DNA from 3 places in the Bradyrhizobium sp. LB13.1 genome. Region 3 is predicted to be linked to each of the others. Evidence: predicted binding sites of a transcription regulator. Region 3 holds the regulator's gene; each other region holds the start of a gene.
The links. Region 3 encodes PhoB, which activates phosphate uptake and scavenging genes when phosphate is short. Its sites were predicted from a motif close to TGTCATNNANCTGTCAT; they were not measured.

Region 1 (5,839 bases), 4.7 Mb from region 3:
CTGCCTGCCACCATGACCCATTCCGGCGTTCCCGCCGACATCCGCCGGAAAATCGGCGTCCTCGATTCCACGATCCGGCTGTCGATCGGCATCGAACACCCCTCGGACCTGATCGCCGACCTCGCGCAGGCGTTGAACGCGGCCGAGCCTGACGTGTGACGTATGCGCCAGCGCGGGCCACGTGAATCGAAAAGGGCGGTTGCGTAAGCAGCCGCCCTTTTGTCGGACAGTGCGAAAGGTTACTTCATCACCTGACCGCGGATCTCTCCGCCCGGATTGGCCGCGGTGTGAATGTTGACATAGAGCTTGCCGGCCAGGAGATCGGCGGCCTGTGCGTCGGTCAATGTCGCCGAGCCCTCGGCCGGGCTCTTGGCGGCGCCGGGGATCGGGACCGCGACGCCGGCGTTCTTGCCGGCCTCGGCGGGCCCGTGGAAATGCGCGGCGGTGGCGGGTCCGGACAGGCCGGAATAGGTGAGCTTCCAGGACAACTTCTTGCTGGCGGCGTCGTAGTCCAGATCGGCCGTTCCGGTGCCGCTGCTGCTCGTTGCGGGCACCTCGGACTTGGCGTTGAGCGTCGCTTTCAGCTTTTCCGCGCTGGCCGAACCCGCAAAGGCAACGGCGCCGAGCACTGACATGGCGATGACGGTCTTGTTCATGACTCTTCTCCCTGCTGAACCCGTTTGGGCTGCCAAACTTCCAACAGCCGGCATTTCAGTTTATTCCCGTTTCAGGCCGCCGTGGGCTAAATTCTTCGTGGCTGGAGCGGGGAAGACATCGGTCATAAGGTTCGCCGCGACGCACGAAAGGACCGCATGTTGCGACGAACCATCTCCGTGGCGCTGCTCGCCGCACTCGCCGCAGCCGGCGCCTATCGGTGGCTCAGCGCGCCGGTGGTGGCGGCCGCCGGTGGCGCGCCTGCCCACGTGCCTGATCTTGCCAATGGCGAGGTGATGTTCAACGCTGGCGGCTGCGCCTCATGCCATGCCGTCCCCGACCAGCCCGATCGTCTCAGGCTCGGCGGCGGCGTCGCGATCAAGTCGCCGTTCGGAACGTTCTACGCGCCGAACATCTCCTCCGATCCGAGCTACGGTATCGGCAAATGGAGCGACGCTGAATTCGTCAACGCGGTGATGCACGGGGTCTCGCCCGATGGACAGCATTATTTTCCGGCCTTTCCCTATACCTCCTATCAGCATGCCAGGCGCGAGGACGTGCTCGATCTCTTCGCCTATCTGAAAACGCTGCCGGCCGTTGCAGGCAAGGTGCGCGACCACGATGTGCGCTTTCCCTTCGACATCCGGCGCAACGTCGGCATCTGGAAATTTTTGTTTATGGACGGCAAGCCTTTCGTCGCCGACAGCGCGAAGTTGCCGCAATGGAATCGTGGCGCCTATCTCGTCAGCAGTTTTGGCCATTGCGCGGAATGCCACAGCCCGCGCAATGCGCTTGGCGGCATCATCGCCGGAGAACGCTTCGCCGGCGGGCCCAATCCGGAAGGCGAGGGCTGGGTGCCCAACATCACGCAGAAGGGCCTTGGGGAGTGGAGCGCGAAGGATATTGCCTATTTCCTGAAGACCGGCGAACTCCCCGACGGCGACAGCGTCGGCGGTGCGATGACGCGGGTAATCAAGAACACCTCACAATTGCCGGACGAGGATCTCGCGGCGATGGCGGACTATCTCAAATCGCTGCCGCCGGTGGACGGCCCGCCGCGACCGAAGCGCAAAGAAGGCAGCTAGGTCGCGCCAAACGCCTTGAAGGTGATGATGGTCAGGGTGTCCTGGATGCCCGGCAGCACCTGCACCTTCTCGTTGACGAAGTGGCCGATATCGGTGTCGTTGTCGACGTAGAACTTCACCAGCAGGTCGTATTGACCGGCCGTGGAATAGATCTCGGAGGCGATCTCGGCTTCGGCAAGCGCATTGGCGACCACATAGGACTGGCCGAGCTTGCATTTGATCTGAACGAAAAAAGGAACCATTGCAGTCACTCCGAAGGCATATCTGACCGGCTAATAGGCCAAAACCGGCCGGATTTGGCAAGCGAACTTGCTGCCTCTGTATATGCGCGCTAGGACAGGAGATGGTCCCCAGGAAGCGGAAAATCGGCCCATGACGACCCCCGTGGCGCTCACCATCGCCGGCTCCGATTCGAGCGGCGGGGCCGGCATCCAGGCAGACCTGAAGACCTTTGCCGCGCTCGGTGTCTTCGGCGCTTCCGCCATCACGGCGCTGACGGCGCAGAACACGCGCGGCGTCACCGGCATTCACGCCGTGCCGGCCGAATTCGTCACCGCGCAGATCGACGCGGTATTCTCCGATCTCGAGGTCGGCGCGGTCAAGATCGGCATGGTGGCGCAGGCCGCAAGCATCGATGCGATCGCGGCCGCACTGTCGCGTTGGAAACCCCAACACATCGTGCTCGATCCCGTGATGGTGGCGACATCGGGGGATCGCCTGCTCGCGTCCGAAGCCATCGACGCCCTGCGCATCAAACTGATGCCGCTGGCCTCGGTGATCACGCCCAATCTGCCGGAAGCTGCGGCTCTGCTCGACGAGCCGGTCGCGACCAGCGAGGCCGAGATCGAGAGCCAGGGGCGCCGGCTGCTGGCGTTGGGCTGCCGTGCGGTCCTGATCAAGGGCGGGCACGGCGAGGGCGCCGAGAGCACCGACTATTTCGTCGATGCCAAGAATACGATCGCGCTCGCCGCGCCGCGCGTGGCCACAAGCAACACCCATGGTACCGGCTGTTCGCTGTCCTCGGCGGTCGCCGCGGGGCTGGCCAGAGGCGAGGATCTCGAGCGCGCCGTGCGCAACGCCAAGACCTGGATCAGCGCGGCGATCGCGGCCGCCGACCGCTTCAGCGTCGGCCACGGCCACGGGCCGATCCATCATTTCCACAGGTTTTACTGAGACCGGCCGCGAGCGCGCGGCCGTTAACCCATCCAGCCAGCAGTTTCGGGTTCTTGCGGAGGTTGCTGCGGCGTGATGTCGCCTGATTGTCGCATGCGACTGATATTCGCGGGGAAGGCGAGGCAAGGCGCGATTCGTATCCGAGGGTGCCTCAAAGGTTCAATTGGTCATCCCCCTGTCACGGGACATTGTTACAGGCTGTCGCATGGGAAGTTACGATGTGAGTGACGAGAGCCCTGAGCGGCGCTTTCGCACGTTGTTCATCTCCGACGTTCATCTCGGAGCCCGCGGTTCTCAAGCCGACCTTCTGCTCGACTTCCTGCGTTTCCATGATGCAGACACGATCTATCTCGTCGGCGACATCGTCGACGGCTGGGCGCTGAGATCGAGCTGGCACTGGCCGCAATCGCATAACGACCTCGTCCAGAAGCTTTTGCGCAAGGCGCGCAAAGGCGCCAAGGTCATCTACATCCCCGGCAATCACGACGAGTTCCTGCGCAACTATTACGGCACGCATTTCGGCGGCATCGACGTCGTCGAGAACACCGTCCACACCGGCGCGGACGGCAAGCGCTATCTCGTCATCCACGGCGACATCTTCGACCTCGTGGTGCAGAACGCGCGCTGGCTCGCCCATCTCGGCGACAAGGCTTACGACTTCGCGATCCAGATGAATCGCTTCGTCAACTTCTTCCGCCGCATGTTCAAAGTGCCCTATTGGTCGCTGTCGCAATGGGCCAAGCAGAAGGTCAAGAACGCGGTCAACTATATCGGCGCGTTCGAGCAGGCGCTCGCCGCCGAGGCGCGGCGCCATGATGCCGATGGCGTGATCTGCGGGCACATCCACTACGCCGTGATCCGCAACGAGGGCGGCATCCGCTACATGAATTGCGGCGACTGGGTCGAGAGCTGCACGGCGCTGGTCGAGCACGACGACGGCCGTTTCGAGATCATCACCTGGGCGGACCAGGCCGAGAAGCCGGCACAGATCCCGCAGGTCGCAGCCAAAGCTGCATAACAAGGGCAGCCTGATGCGCATTCTGGTCGCGACCGACGCCTGGCACCCGCAAGTCAACGGTGTGGTTCGGACGCTGACCAAGCTGGCTGACGCCGCCAAAAGCCTCGGCGTCGAATTCGCGTTCCTGACGCCGCAATCGTTCCGCACTTTTGCGATGCCGAGCTATCGTGACGTGCGGCTGGCCATGCCGCGCCCGGCACGGATCGCGAAGCTGATCGAAGAGGCGCGCCCGGACAGCATCCACATCGCGACGGAGGGGCCGATCGGCCTGATGGTCCGCCGCTATTGCCGCCAGCGCAAGCTGCCCTTCACGACCAGCTTCCACACCCGCTTTCCCGAATATGTCCGCGCCCGCGTGCCGGTGCCGGGCTCGCTGATCTGGCGGGCTCTGCGCCGATTCCACAGCCCCAGCCGCGCCGTGATGGCGGCAACGCCTGCGCTCGCCCGCGAGCCGGACGCGATCTTCCTCGGCGAGAAGCACGGCGAGGAGCTGGCCGACATTTACGCGGCCGCCGACGTTTTCGTGTTTCCGAGCAGGACCGACACTTTTGGCCTTGTCCTCCTGGAAGCGCTCGCAAGCGGCCTGCCGGTTGCGGCGTTCCCGGTGAAGGGGCCCCGCGACGTGATCGGCGATGCGTTAGTCGGGGCGCTCGATCACGATCTGCACAGCGCCTGCTTCGCCGCGCTCGACATCTCCCGGCAGGACTGTGTCGAATTCGCCGCCAACTACACCTGGGAAGCCTCGGCCGGGGATTTTATCGACAGCATTTTGGCGGTCGGCGCGGTGCTGCCGGGCCGGAACGGGGCGGAGCCGGCGCGCTTCGTCGCCTGAGCGGAAGAAATCCTCGCGTGGAGGTGTCTTGCCCGCGGCTCGATAGCCGCGATATGGTCGGTTATGACCGAACAGCTCCTCCCGATCGGCCCTGCCGATATCGATGCCGCAGCGCGCGTGATCGCGCCCTTCGCGGTCCGCACCCCGCTGCTGTCCTTTCCCGTGCTCAACGAGCGCGTCGGCGCAAAGGTGTTCCTGAAGCCGGAGATGCTCCAGCGCACCGGTTCGTTCAAGTTTCGCGGTGCTTTCAACAAGGTCGCCTCGATCCCGCAGGACAAGCGCGCCGGTGGCGTGGTCGCGTTCTCCTCCGGCAACCATGCCCAGGGCGTGGCGGCGGCGGCAAAGATCCTCGACATGCAGGCGACCATCGTGATGCCCGCGGATGCGCCGCTGTCGAAGCGCGAGCGCACCAAATCCTATGGCGCCGAGGTCGTGCTGTACGACCGCGATCGCGACGACCGCGAGGCGATCTCGCGCGGCATCGCCGAGAAGCGCGGCGCAACGCTGGTCAGGCCCTATGATGATCCCTTCGTGATCGCAGGCCAAGGCACTGCCGGTCGCGAGATTGCGGAAGACATGGCAGCGCTCGGTCTCGCCCCTGACATCGTGGTCGCGCCGGCCTCCGGCGGCGGCCTGATCGCGGGCGTCGCGACGGCAGTAAAGGCGCGCTATCCGTTAGCCCAAATCGTCGTCGCCGAGCCCGAGTCGTTCGACGATCACGGCCTTTCGCTGACCGCAGGTCATCGCGAGCCGCACGGGCCGGCAGGCCGCACCATCTGCGATGCGCTGATGGCCCTGATCCCCGGCGAGATGACGTTTGCGATCAACAGCAAGCTGCTCGCGCGCGGCGTGACCGCGTCGGACAAGGAAGTCGGCGCGGCCGTCGCGTTCGCCTATCGCGAGCTGAAGCTCGTGGTCGAGCCGGGCGGAGCGGTGGGCTTGGCCGCGTTGCTTGCGGGGCGTCTTGATGTTGCCGGCAAGAACGTCGTCATCGTGCTCTCCGGCGGCAATGTCGATGCCGATCTGTTCGCGGAGCTGGTGGCCTGATTTTCTAATCGTCTCACATGAAGAAGGGGC
Region 2 (5,839 bases), 6.5 Mb from region 3:
GAAATCATGGGCGGCATGCCCGTGCCGGCGCCCCAGGGCGTTCCGGCACTTGGAACGGCGGCCGCCGCCTGAGCCGCGCTTGTTTTGTTTTCAGTTCTTGCGTCAACCGACCCCAACCGATGAAGAGGCTATCATGATCACTCGTAGACTAGTTCTTGCCGGCGCCGCCGCGCTCGCGTTCACGACCTCAGCCTCCGCCGACGACTGGAAAGCCAAATATCCCGAACTGACCTTCGCGGTCATTCCGGCGGAAAACGCCTCGGGCGTTACCGAGCGCTGGGCGCCGTTCATGAACTATCTCTCCAAGGAGCTGGGCGTGAAGGTCACGCTGCGCATCGCCAACGACTACGCCGCCGTCATCGAAGGCCAGCGCGCCGGCAACATCCATATCGCGAGCTATGGCTCGGCCTCGTTCGCCCGCGCCCGCCTGACCGGCGTCAAGACCGACGCCTTCGCCAACGACATCAACGCGGACGGCTCGACCGGCTACTACTCGGTGTTCTTCGTCAAGGCGAACAGCCCCTACAAGAGCGTCGATCAGCTCAAGGGCAAGAACCTTGGCCTCGTCGATCCGAACTCGACCTCCGGCAACAACGTGCCGCGCTTCGAGCTCGACAAGATGGGCATCGCGGACGCCGACACCTATTTCGGCAAGGTCGTCTTCACCGGCAGCCATGAGAATGCGATCCTGGCGCTCGCGCAGGGCACCGTCGACGTTGCGGCCAACCAGTGGACCAGCGATGACGATTCGACGCTGGCGCAGATGCTGACCAAGGGCATGTTGAAGAATGCCGACGGTCCGCCGATGAAGAAGGACGATTTCCGCATCATCCACAAGTCGGACCCGATCATCAACGGCCCCTACGCCTACAATTCGGACCTGCCGGAAGAGGCGAAGGCGGCCATCGCAAAGGCGTTCTTCGACGCGCCCGCCAAGGACAAGGCGGCCTTCGATCGCCTCCAGGATGGCCAGAAGAAGGGTTTTCATCCCGCCACCACCAAGGACTGGGATGGCACGATCGAGCTGATCAAGTTCGTCGATGCACTGCGTAAGAAGAAGGCGTCCTGATTTCAGGATGATGGCATTGGAGCCGGGTCGATGGACCCGGCTCTTTCTCTTTGATCGACCATTTTTCCTGGCCAGATGACCGTCGCGGTTTCGATCCTCCCCGAGCAGCAGCTCGCCGTGCTCAACGCCGCCTATCGCCAGGCGGTCGCGCGCAAGCGGCTGCGACTCCTGTTTGGAGCCGTGATCTTCGCTGCAGCACTGTTTCTCGCCGCGATCGGCGCGGAAGTGAACCTGCGCACCCTCTTCGCCCATTACGGTAACTTCCTCAGCTATTTCGACCGCATCTTCGCGCTCGACAATGGCCAGCGGGTTTGGACCGATGTCGGCGAGTGGCTGTGGGGCTGGCGCAAATGGCTGAGGATGCTCGGCGAGACGCTGTTGATCTCCTATGTAGGCACGCTGATCGGTGCAACGTTCGCTTTCGCGCTCAACTTCTTCGCGGCCGAAAACACCTCGCCGTCGCCCTGGCTGCGCTTCACGGTGCGCCGCCTGCTCGAATTCGCCCGCACCGTGCCCGGTATCGTCTTCGCTCTGATCTTCGTGATCGCCTTCGGGCTCGGGCCGATGGCCGGCGTGCTCGCGATCGCGATCCACTCCACCGGCGCGCTCGGAAAACTGTTCTCGGAGATCGTCGAGAACGCCGACATGAAGCCGGTCGAAGGCATTCGCTCGACCGGTGCGAGCTGGCTCTCCTGCATGCGCTTTGCCGTCGTGCCGCAGGTGACCGCGGGCTATGCCAGCTACGCGCTGCTGCGCTTCGAGGTCAATGTCCGGGAAGCCTCGGTGATGGGTTTCGTCGGCGCCGGCGGCATCGGCCAGGAGCTCGTCGTCGCCATCCGCAAGTTCTATTACTCGGACGTCAGCGCGATCCTGCTCACCATCATCGTCACGGTCTTCGTCATCGACATCAGCACCGGCTGGCTGCGCGGCCGGCTGTTCGGCAGGGAGACGCGGACGTGACGGGGCGGCAGGAGATCGACACCGTAGCGCTTCGCGCGCGCTATCCTGAAATGTTCGACCGGCCGGCCTCGGCGCGGCTTGCGATGCCGGCGATGATCGTCGCGGCGTTCGCGATCCTGGTCTACGGCCTCGTCGATCTCGATTTCTCGCCGTCGCGGTTTTTCGCAGGGCTGAACCAGCTCGGCTGGATCAGCCTGATGATGATCCCGCCGGATCCCGGCTCGTCGCTGCCGATCTATCTGAAGGCGCTGGGCGAGACGCTGTCGATCGCGCTGCTCGGCACGACGCTTGCGGCCGTGTTCGCGCTTCCGGTCAGCCTGTTGGCCGCCCGCAACGTGGTGCCGTCGAGCATTCTGCGCTTCCCGGTGCGACGTTTCCTGGATTCGATTCGCGGCGTCGATACCCTGATCTGGGCGCTGGTGTGGATCAACGTGGTCGGGCTCGGCCCGTTTGCCGGCGTGCTCGCCATAGCCGTGTCCGATTTCGGCGCCTTCGGAAAATTGTTCTCGGAGGCGATCGAGGGCGCCGACCAGAAGCAGGTCGAAGGCATCCGCGCGTCCGGCGGCAGTGCGCTGCACGAGATCCGTTTCGGTTTGTTGCCGCAGGTCCTGCCGGTGATCGCCGGTCAGGTGCTCTATTTCATCGAGTCGAATACGCGCTCGGCCACCATCATCGGCATCGTCGGCGCCGGCGGCATCGGGCTCCAGCTCGCCGAGCAGATCCGCGTGCTGGAATGGCAGAAGGTGTCGTTCCTGATCCTGATGATTCTGGTCGCGGTCGCCGCGATCGATTTCGTCTCGGGAAAACTCCGCTTCGCCATCATCGGGCGAAGGGCGGTGGCTTAATCGCAGACACCGTAGCCTCCATTTCATGGTTGCTACGACTCCACCAAAAATTCCACCCGCTCCGCGGCGAAGCGCGAATGCTTGGTGACCAGCGGCTTGCCGTCGAGGTCATGGTCGGTCGCGTCGACCACCAGAATCGGCCGTCCCAGCGCCAGATCGAGCCGTGCGGCGTCGGTTGCGTCGACGATGCCGGCGGTGATGCGGGTCGCGCCGCGACGATAGTCGCGGACGCCGTAATGCTCGAGCAGTTTCGTCATCGAGCGCGTCGCGGCGAATACATTGCCCGCCCCCGGAAACAATTCCGCCGACAGCCAGGTGGTGGAGACGCAGATCGGCGTGCGGTCGGCGAGGCGCATCGCCTCGATCCGCACCAGTGGTGCGCCGGCCTTCAATCCAAGTTCCCGCGCGAGTTCGCGGGTCGCGGCATCATCGGACGCCTCGATCAACCGGCCATGCGGTTCGCGGCCGTCCGCGCCGACGATCTCGGAGAAGCGGGTCCGCGAGCGCAGCGGATAGGCGAGCTTCTGCGCCTCGACATAGGTTCCGCTGCCACGCTCGGCCCGCACGATGCCGCGCTCGGCAAGCGCGGCCAGCGCGCGCCGCACTGTGTGGCGGTTCACGCGATAGGTTTCAGCGATCTCCATCTCGCCCGGCAGCTTGTCGCCGGCCACAAAGCGGCCGTCGGCGATGCCGCGCTCGATGCCGTCGGCAACGAGGCGCCACAAGGCGACGCCGGAGGAGGCTGTATCCTGCATGCTCATGTGGCCGGGAAGCTACTCCAGAAATCACGCCCTTGTCACGAAACAGTCATGGCGCTCCGGTATCAAGTTGTCTAGTATCATAGACAACTTGGATTCGGCAAGTTCGGCAAACAGGTTCGGTGGATTTGGTGACCCAGCACAACAATCAGCAAGCCCGGCGCAAGGCCGCAATGGCCGTGCTGGCGCACGCGGAGGCGGGCGAGATCGCCGCTCGCCTCCGCGCTCTCGCCCTGCCGGCGCATCAGGATTTGCGTGCGCCGGAAAATGGCCTCGTCATGCTGCGCGGCCGGGTCGGCGGCGACGGTGCGCCGTTCAATCTCGGCGAAGCGACGGTGTCGCGCGCCGCGATCAGGCTCGCGAGCGGCGAGGTCGGTTTCGGTTACACGCTCGGTCGCGACGGTGAGAAGGCGCGGCTGATCGCGCTATGCGATGCGCTGGTGCAGTCCAGCGATTTCGGCGGCGCGGTGGAGCGGGAAATTATCGCGCCGTTGCGTGAGCAGCTTATGGTCAGGCGTAAGCAGGCGGCGGCCGAGACCGCCGCGACGAAGGTTGATTTCTACACCATGGTGCGCGGTGAAGGGTGAGATCATGACCACGATTGCGGAACTGCCGCCGGGGTTCGCCGACAAGGTGCTGTCGGCGCAATCGACCTTTCGTTCGGTCATGGACGCGATGGCGCGGCCGGGGTCGGTCCAGCGCATCGTGCCGACATCAGGAGCGCCTCATATCATGATGCGCGGCACCGCCGCGATCGCGCTGACGCTGTTCGACCACGACACGCCGCTCTGGCTCGATGCGCGCATGTCGGAAAGCACCGACGTGACAAAATGGCTGAAGTTCCACACCGGCGCGCCGGTCGTGCAGGATTCCTCGATCGCAGGCTTCGCGCTGATCAGCGACGGCGGAGCGCTGCCTTCGCTCGAGCGCTTCGCGCTCGGCACCAGCGAATATCCGGATCGTTCGACCACGTTGATCCTTCAGGTCGAGAGCCTGGCCTCGGGGCGCAGCTTCGAGCTGCGCGGCCCCGGCATCGACGGTGTCGCGACGCTCCAGGCCTCGATCAGGCCGTTCGACCTGTTCGAGCGCCTGCGCGTCAATGAGACGCTGTTTCCGCGCGGCACCGATGTGGTGCTGGTCGCCGATGACGCCGTGGTTGCGATCCCCCGCACCACGCGTGTCGTGAACAAGGGAAGCTAGCCGCATGTATGTCGCAGTCAAAGGCGGCGAACGCGCCATCGAGAACGCCCATCGCCTGCTCGCCAGTGCGCGGCGCGGCGACCAAAGCGTTCCGGAAATGTCCCTCGACCAGATCTCGGAGCAGCTTGGCCTCGCCGTGGACCGCGTCATGAGCGAAGGCTCGCTCTATGACCGCGAGCTCGCGGCGCTCGCAATCAAGCAGGCGCGCGGCGATCTGATCGAGGCGATCTTCCTGGTCCGCGCCTTCCGCGCCACGCTGCCGCGCTTCGGCGCCAGCGAGCCGGTCGAGACCGGCGCGATGCGGGTGCAGCGGCGGGTGTCCTCGACGTTCAAGGACATTCCCGGCGGCCAGATCCTCGGTCCGACCTTCGACTATACCCACCGCCTGCTAGATCCCTCGCTCGCCGAAGGTTTTGTGCCGGACGCGCCGGCGACGGCCGAAGCATCGACAGTGCCAACGCCGCGGGTGACCGACATCCTCGGCCGCGACGGCCTTATCGAATCCTCGCCGCAGGCCGAGGAAGGCGCCAACGTCGGCGACCTCACCCGCGAGCCGTTGAATTTCCCGGCGGACCGCGACTTGCGCTTGCAGAACCTCGCGCGTGGCGACGAAGGTTTTCTGCTGGCGATGGGCTATTCCACCCAGCGTGGTTATGGCCGCAATCACCCTTTCGCCGGCGAGATCCGCTTCGGCGAGGTCGAGGTCGAATTTTCGGCGGAAGACGTCGGCTTCGCCGTGCCGCTCGGCTCGATCGAACTGACCGAGTGCCAGATGGTCAACCAGTTCAAGGGCTCTGCGACGGAAGCGCCGTGCTTCACCCGCGGTTATGGTCTCGCCTTTGGCCAGAGTGAGCGCAAGACCATGTCGATGGCGCTGGTCGACCGCGCGTTGCGCGCGCGCGAACTCGGCGAAGAGGCACTCGCCCCGGCGCAAGATGAAGAATTCGTGATGTCGCATTCGGACAACGTCCAGGCGACCGGCTTCGTCGAGCATCTGAAGCTGCCGC
Region 3 (5,839 bases):
CATCAACAACTTCGTGCAGAGCCCCTACGCCTATTGGAAGCAGCTCGCCTGGAGCGGTGCGCTGCTCATCACCCTGACCGTTCTTGCCCTGAATATTGGCGCGCGCATCCTTGGCGCCGAGAGGACCGCAAAATGAGTGATCTTTCCGTATCGATGAGCGCGGCCGGCGGACTGCCCCCCGCGCCGATGCTGCCCGAGGCGCCCCCCAAGGTGACCGTTCGCAACCTGAACTTCTATTACGGCGAGCACCACGCGCTGAAGAACATCAACCTGACGCTCGGCGCCAATCGCGTCACGGCGTTCATCGGCCCGTCGGGCTGCGGCAAGTCGACCCTGCTGCGCATCTTCAACCGGATGTACGACCTCTATCCGGGCCAGCGCGCCACCGGTCAGCTCATGCTCGACCAGACCAACATCCTCGACCCCAGGCTGGACCTCAATTTGCTGCGCGCCCGCGTCGGCATGGTGTTCCAGAAGCCGACGCCGTTCCCGATGACGATCTACGAAAACATCGCGTTCGGCATCCGTCTCTACGAGAAGATCTCGAAATCCGAGATGGACGGCCGGGTCGAGAAGGCGCTGCGCGGCGGCGCGCTGTGGAACGAGGTCAAGGACAAGCTCAACGCCTCCGGCCTGTCGCTCTCCGGCGGCCAGCAGCAACGCCTCTGCATCGCCCGCACCGTCGCGGTGCGGCCCGAGGTGATCCTGTTCGACGAACCCTGCTCGGCGCTCGACCCGATCTCGACCGCCAAGGTCGAGGAGCTGATCCAGGAGCTCTCCGAGGACTACACGATCGCGATCGTCACCCACAACATGCAGCAGGCGGCGCGCGTCTCCGACAAGACCGCCTTCATGTATCTCGGCGAGCTGATCGAGTTCGACGACACCAACAAGATCTTTACGTCGCCGACCGACCGGCGCACGCAGGATTACATCACCGGCCGGTTCGGCTGAGGAGACGCGACATGGGTTCTGAACATACCGCAAAGGCCTTCGACACCGACCTCCAGGAACTCACCCGGCTGGTTGCCGAGATGGGCGGCATCGCCGAGCGCATGATCGTCGATTCCGTCGACGCGCTGATCCGCCGTGACGTTCCGCTCGGCCAGCGCGTCGTCACCATCGACACCGAGCTCGACGCGCTCCAGAAGAAGATCGAGGAGCGCGCCGTGCTCACCATCGCCCGCCGTCAGCCGATGGCGGTCGATCTGCGCGAGATCGTCGGCGCCATGCGCGTCGCGACCGATCTCGAGCGCATCGGCGACCTCGCCAAGAACATGGGCAAGCGCGTCGCGGCGCTGGAGACGGATTTCCATCCGCTCAAGCTGTTCCGCGGCCTGGAGCACATGACAGACCTCGTGCAGCAGCAGGTCAAGTCGGTGCTGGACGCCTATGCCGCACATGATTTGCCGGCGGCGATGGCGGTGTGGAAGGGCGACGAGGAAGTCGACGCCATCTGCACTTCGCTGTTCCGCGAGCTCCTCACTTACATGATGGAGGATCCGCGCAACATCTCGTTCTGCATCCATTTGATGTTCTGCGCCAAGAACATCGAGCGGATCGGCGACCACGCCACCAACATCGCCGAGACCGTGTTCTACATGATCGAGGGCCAGGCGATCACCGACAAGCGGCCGAAGGGCGATATGACGACCTTCGCCAGCTCGATACCGAACACCTAGGGAGCAACGACCCAGATGGGCGCACGCATTATGGTGGTTGAGGACGAGGAAGCCCTGACCGAGCTTCTCCGCTACAACCTCGAAGGCGACGGCTATGACGTCGAGACGGTCATGCGCGGCGACGACGCCGACACCCGTCTCAAGGAGCACATTCCCGATTTGATCGTGCTCGACTGGATGCTGCCGGGCCTGTCGGGCATCGAATTGTGCCGGCGGCTTCGCACCCGTCCCGAGACCAAGCAGCTCCCGATCATCATGCTCACCGCGCGCGGCGAGGAAAGCGAGCGGGTGCGGGGTCTTGCGACCGGCGCCGACGATTACATCGTCAAGCCGTTCTCGGTGCCGGAGCTCCTGGCGCGCGTGAAGGGCCTGCTGCGGCGCGCAAGCCCCGAACGGCTCGCCGCTGTGCTCGCCTTTGGCGACATCGAGCTCGACCGCGACAAGCGCCGCGTGGCGCGCTCGGGCCGGCCGATCGATCTCGGCCCGACCGAATATCGCCTGCTGGAGTTCTTCCTGGAGCATCCGGGGCGGGTGTTCTCGCGCGAGCAACTGCTCGACAGCGTCTGGGGCCGCGACATCTACATCGACGAGCGTACCGTCGACGTGCATATCGGCCGCCTGCGCAAGCTGCTCAATCTGGGCCGCGAGCAGGACCCGATCCGCACCGTCCGCGGCGCCGGCTACGCGCTGGATGATCGTTTTGCCAAGGCGGAGCAGCAGGCGTAACTCGCTTCAAGCTCCGCCGTCGTTCCGGATCGGCACGCGCTTTTGGCACGCTTGTCCGGGACGACATCAAGTGGGCCGAGGCGTCATCGTGTGACGGCGCCGCCCTTGCAGTCAGCTAAATCCGCTAGCTCAGCGCGGGCCCGGCTTCACCGGTGCGCGGCGCCGATCCGACGCCGGCTGATACGCGACGCGCGAGTGCTGGGCGCAATAGGGCAGCCCGGAAAGCGCCTTGCCGCCGCAGAAGAAGAAATCCGGGGTCGAGGGATCGCCGACCGGCCAGTGGCAGGTCGCCTCGTTCAGCTCGAGCAGCGATAGCCGCTGGCTCATCGGCACCACGTTGTCGTAGGTGACCGGTTCGGCCTCCACTTCGACCTCGAAAGCCTGTGCCAGCGCGGTGTTGCCGCGCGAGATCGGACGGGTCACCCGCATCATATGCTGCGCGGGGCGCGCCTTGCGCGGCCGGGGCGCTGCCGATGAAGGGCTCTTGGCGCGACCCGACAGGCCGAGCCTGTGCACTTTGCCGATCACGGCATTGCGGGTCACATTACCGAGCTCAGCCGCGATCTGGCTGGCCGAAAGTCCGGCCTCCCAGAGCTTTTTAAGCTGCTCGACGCGATCATCGGACCAGGTCAAAACTGTCATTGCACCCTTTCCCTCGCTGCCGGCCTGCCATCCTGGCGCCTCGCAGCGAATGCCTAAGCCTTTAAAAACCCGTGCCGCCAGAATCCCTTAAGGCTCGCCGGGCGTGACTAGAACGCCCGAACGTTTACGCCGGTACATAAGGACTTAGAGATCAGAACCACTGCACGAGATGTCGTATCTGACAATCCAAACGCTACAATATGGCGTGACTCCCGCGCAAGAGTCCGCCGACTCGCTTCCACATGTTCCGTGGTGAAATCCCGCGAAATCGGCACCGCAAGATTACGGATTCAGCGTTTCGCGAGGCTTTCCGGGGCGGCATTGACACCCGTCTTCCCAAGCATAAGATAGTGACACGTGCCGCCCCGAAAAGGCGGCACGTTTCGTTTTCCGGGCCGGTCAATGGTGCGTTGCGCAATGCACGCGTCACACCGTCCGCAACATCCAAGTGACATCATGACCAACAGCGCAGCGCCGCATTTGCTCCCCGTTTTCGCCAGAACCGACCTCGGTTTCGAGCGCGGCGAAGGCTGCTGGCTGATTGCGATCAATGGCGAGCGCTATCTCGATTTCACCTCGGGTGTCGCGGTGAACGCGCTCGGCCATGCCCATCCCGCGCTGGTCAAAGCGTTGCAGGAGCAGGCCACGAAGCTCTGGCACATGTCGAACCTGTTCCAGAGCCCGGATGGCGAGAAGCTCGCCAACCGCCTCTGCCATGAGAGTTTTGCGGACTTCGTGTTCTTCTGCAATTTCCGGCGCCGAGGCGCTGGAGGGCGTGATCAAGCTGGTCCGCCATCATCACTTCTCCCAAGGGCATCCGGAACGTTACCGCATCATCACCTTCGAAGGCGCGTTCCACGGCCGCACGCTGGCGACGCTGGCCGCGACGGGATCTGCAAAATATCTGGAAGGTTTTGGTCCGCCGATGGATGGCTTCGACCAAATCCCGCATGGCGATATCGAGGCCGTGAAGAAAGCGATCGGTCCGCAGACCGCCGGTATCCTGATCGAGCCGATCCAGGGCGAGGGCGGCGTGCGCTCGGCAACCCCGGCCTTCCTCAAGGCGCTGCGCCAGCTCTGCGACGACAAGGGCTTGCTGCTCGCGTTCGACGAGGTGCAGACCGGCATGGGCCGCACCGGCGATCTGTTCGCACACCGCCGTCTCGGCGTGACGCCCGATGTGATGTCGCTGGCGAAGGCGCTCGGCGGCGGCTTTCCGATCGGCGCGGTGCTGGCGACCGCGGATGCGGCGGGCCGGCATGGGGCCCGGCTCGCACGGCTCGACCTTCGGCGGCAATCCGCTCGCGATTTCGGCTGCGAACGCCGTGCTCGACGTCATGCTCAAGCCCGGCTTCTTCGACCACGTGCAGAGAATGTCGCTGCTGCTCAAGCAGAAGCTCGCCTCCGTGATCGATCGTCATAGCGATGTCGTCAGCGAAGTGCGCGGCGAGGGCCTGCTGATCGGCATCAAGGCGGTGGTGCCTTCAGGCGATCTCGTTGCAGCCTTGCGCGAAGAAAAACTGCTCACTGTCGGCGCCGGCGACAATGTCGTGCGTTTCCTGCCGCCTTTGATCGTCACCGAAGCCGAGATCGAGGACAGCGTTGGGCGGCTCGAACGCGCCTGCACCGCGTTGTCCGGCAACAAGCGGGCGGCAAGCTGATGAGCAAGTCGCCCAATAAAGCACCGAAGCACTTCCTTGATATCGACGCGCTGCCGCTGTCGGAGCTCAAGAGCATGCTGGCCGCGTCCTCCGCGATGAAGGCGAAGCAGAAGGCGCATCAGCCGGTCAGGCCGCTTGAAGGCAAGACGCTGGCGATGATTTTCGAGCGCCCCTCGACGAGGACGCGGGTGTCGTTCGATGTCGCCATGCGCCAGCTCGGCGGCGAACCCATCATGCTCACCGGCGCGGAGATGCAGCTCGGCCGCGGCGAGACCATCGCCGACACCGCGCGCGTGCTGTCGCGCTATGTCGACGCCATCATGATCCGCATTCTCAATCACGATGCCCTGCTCGAGCTCGCGGCGAACGCCACCGTTCCTGTCATCAACGGCCTGACGCGGCGTTCGCATCCCTGCCAGGTGATGGCTGATCTCATGACCTATGAGGAGCATCGCGGCCCGATCGAGGGCAGGACTGTGGCCTGGACCGGCGACGACAACAACGTGCTCGCCTCCTGGGCGCACGCCGCCGAACGCTTCAAGTTCCAGCTCAACGTCGCGACGCCCCCGGAGCTGGCGCCGAAAAAGGCGATGCGCGATTTCATCAAGGCGACCGGCGCGCCGATCATGCTCGGCAGCGATGCCGAAGCCGCCGTGCGCGGCGCCGATTGTGTCGTCACCGACACCTGGGTGTCGATGGGCGACAAGGAAGGCGAGCATCGCCACAACGTGCTCAAGCCTTATCAGGTCAACGCCCAGCTGATGTCGCTGGCCAAGCCCGATGCGCTGTTCATGCACTGCCTGCCCGCCCATCGCGGCGAGGAGGTCACCGACGAGGTGATCGACGGCCCGCAATCCGTCGTGTTCGACGAGGCCGAAAACCGCCTGCACGCGCAGAAGGGCATTCTGGCCTGGTGCTTCGACGCGGTGAAGTAGGCGCGGGGCGCGCGGTGAACGCGAAGTCGGTTTGTTTCGCCGTCCTGGCTTTCGCCAGGACGACACCGAACTTGCAGTATCGCGTGTAACCATAACTGCGCCCGGAACACGCGGCCCGCGCCCCCTTCCATTTCCGCCTTCCGACCCCAGATAGAGCGCCATGATTTCCCAATCCCCTGACATGAAAACCGGG

Region 1: ACVWYI_RS28460 (UDP-2,3-diacylglucosamine diphosphatase) is a predicted target of PhoB. The motif match lies at 3,078-3,094, and genes of this name have one in related genera.
Region 2: phnF (phosphonate metabolism transcriptional regulator PhnF) is a predicted target of PhoB. The motif match lies at 3,669-3,685, and genes of this name have one in related genera.

The regions. Positions count from the first base shown of each region.
Region 1 covers NZ_JBSRYQ010000001.1:5,852,712-5,858,550, reverse strand. Annotated here, with positions in the region: partial or broken gene ACVWYI_RS28485 (cystathionine gamma-synthase family protein) at 1-159, shown strand, start outside; gene ACVWYI_RS28480 (CHRD domain-containing protein) at 240-656, opposite strand; gene ACVWYI_RS28475 (c-type cytochrome) at 813-1,739, shown strand; gene ACVWYI_RS28470 (Lrp/AsnC ligand binding domain-containing protein) at 1,736-1,981, opposite strand; gene thiD (bifunctional hydroxymethylpyrimidine kinase/phosphomethylpyrimidine kinase) at 2,112-2,912, shown strand; gene ACVWYI_RS28460 (UDP-2,3-diacylglucosamine diphosphatase) at 3,118-3,930, shown strand; gene ACVWYI_RS28455 (glycosyltransferase) at 3,944-4,762, shown strand; gene ACVWYI_RS28450 (threonine/serine dehydratase) at 4,826-5,809, shown strand.
Region 2 covers NZ_JBSRYQ010000001.1:7,595,511-7,601,349, reverse strand. Annotated here, with positions in the region: gene phnC (phosphonate ABC transporter ATP-binding protein) at 1-72, shown strand, start outside; gene phnD (phosphonate ABC transporter substrate-binding protein) at 134-1,069, shown strand; gene phnE (phosphonate ABC transporter, permease protein PhnE) at 1,145-2,029, shown strand; gene phnE (phosphonate ABC transporter, permease protein PhnE) at 2,026-2,874, shown strand; gene phnF (phosphonate metabolism transcriptional regulator PhnF) at 2,907-3,635, opposite strand; gene phnG (phosphonate C-P lyase system protein PhnG) at 3,806-4,219, shown strand; gene phnH (phosphonate C-P lyase system protein PhnH) at 4,224-4,832, shown strand; gene ACVWYI_RS36915 (carbon-phosphorus lyase complex subunit PhnI) at 4,837-5,839, shown strand, end outside.
Region 3 covers NZ_JBSRYQ010000001.1:1,122,154-1,127,992, forward strand. Annotated here, with positions in the region: gene pstA (phosphate ABC transporter permease PstA) at 1-136, shown strand, start outside; gene pstB (phosphate ABC transporter ATP-binding protein PstB) at 133-954, shown strand; gene phoU (phosphate signaling complex protein PhoU) at 966-1,682, shown strand; gene phoB (phosphate regulon transcriptional regulator PhoB) at 1,698-2,408, shown strand; gene ACVWYI_RS05245 (GcrA family cell cycle regulator) at 2,538-3,050, opposite strand; partial or broken gene ACVWYI_RS05250 (acetylornithine transaminase) at 3,507-4,711, shown strand; gene argF (ornithine carbamoyltransferase) at 4,711-5,646, shown strand; gene ACVWYI_RS05260 (Hsp33 family molecular chaperone) at 5,807-5,839, shown strand, end outside.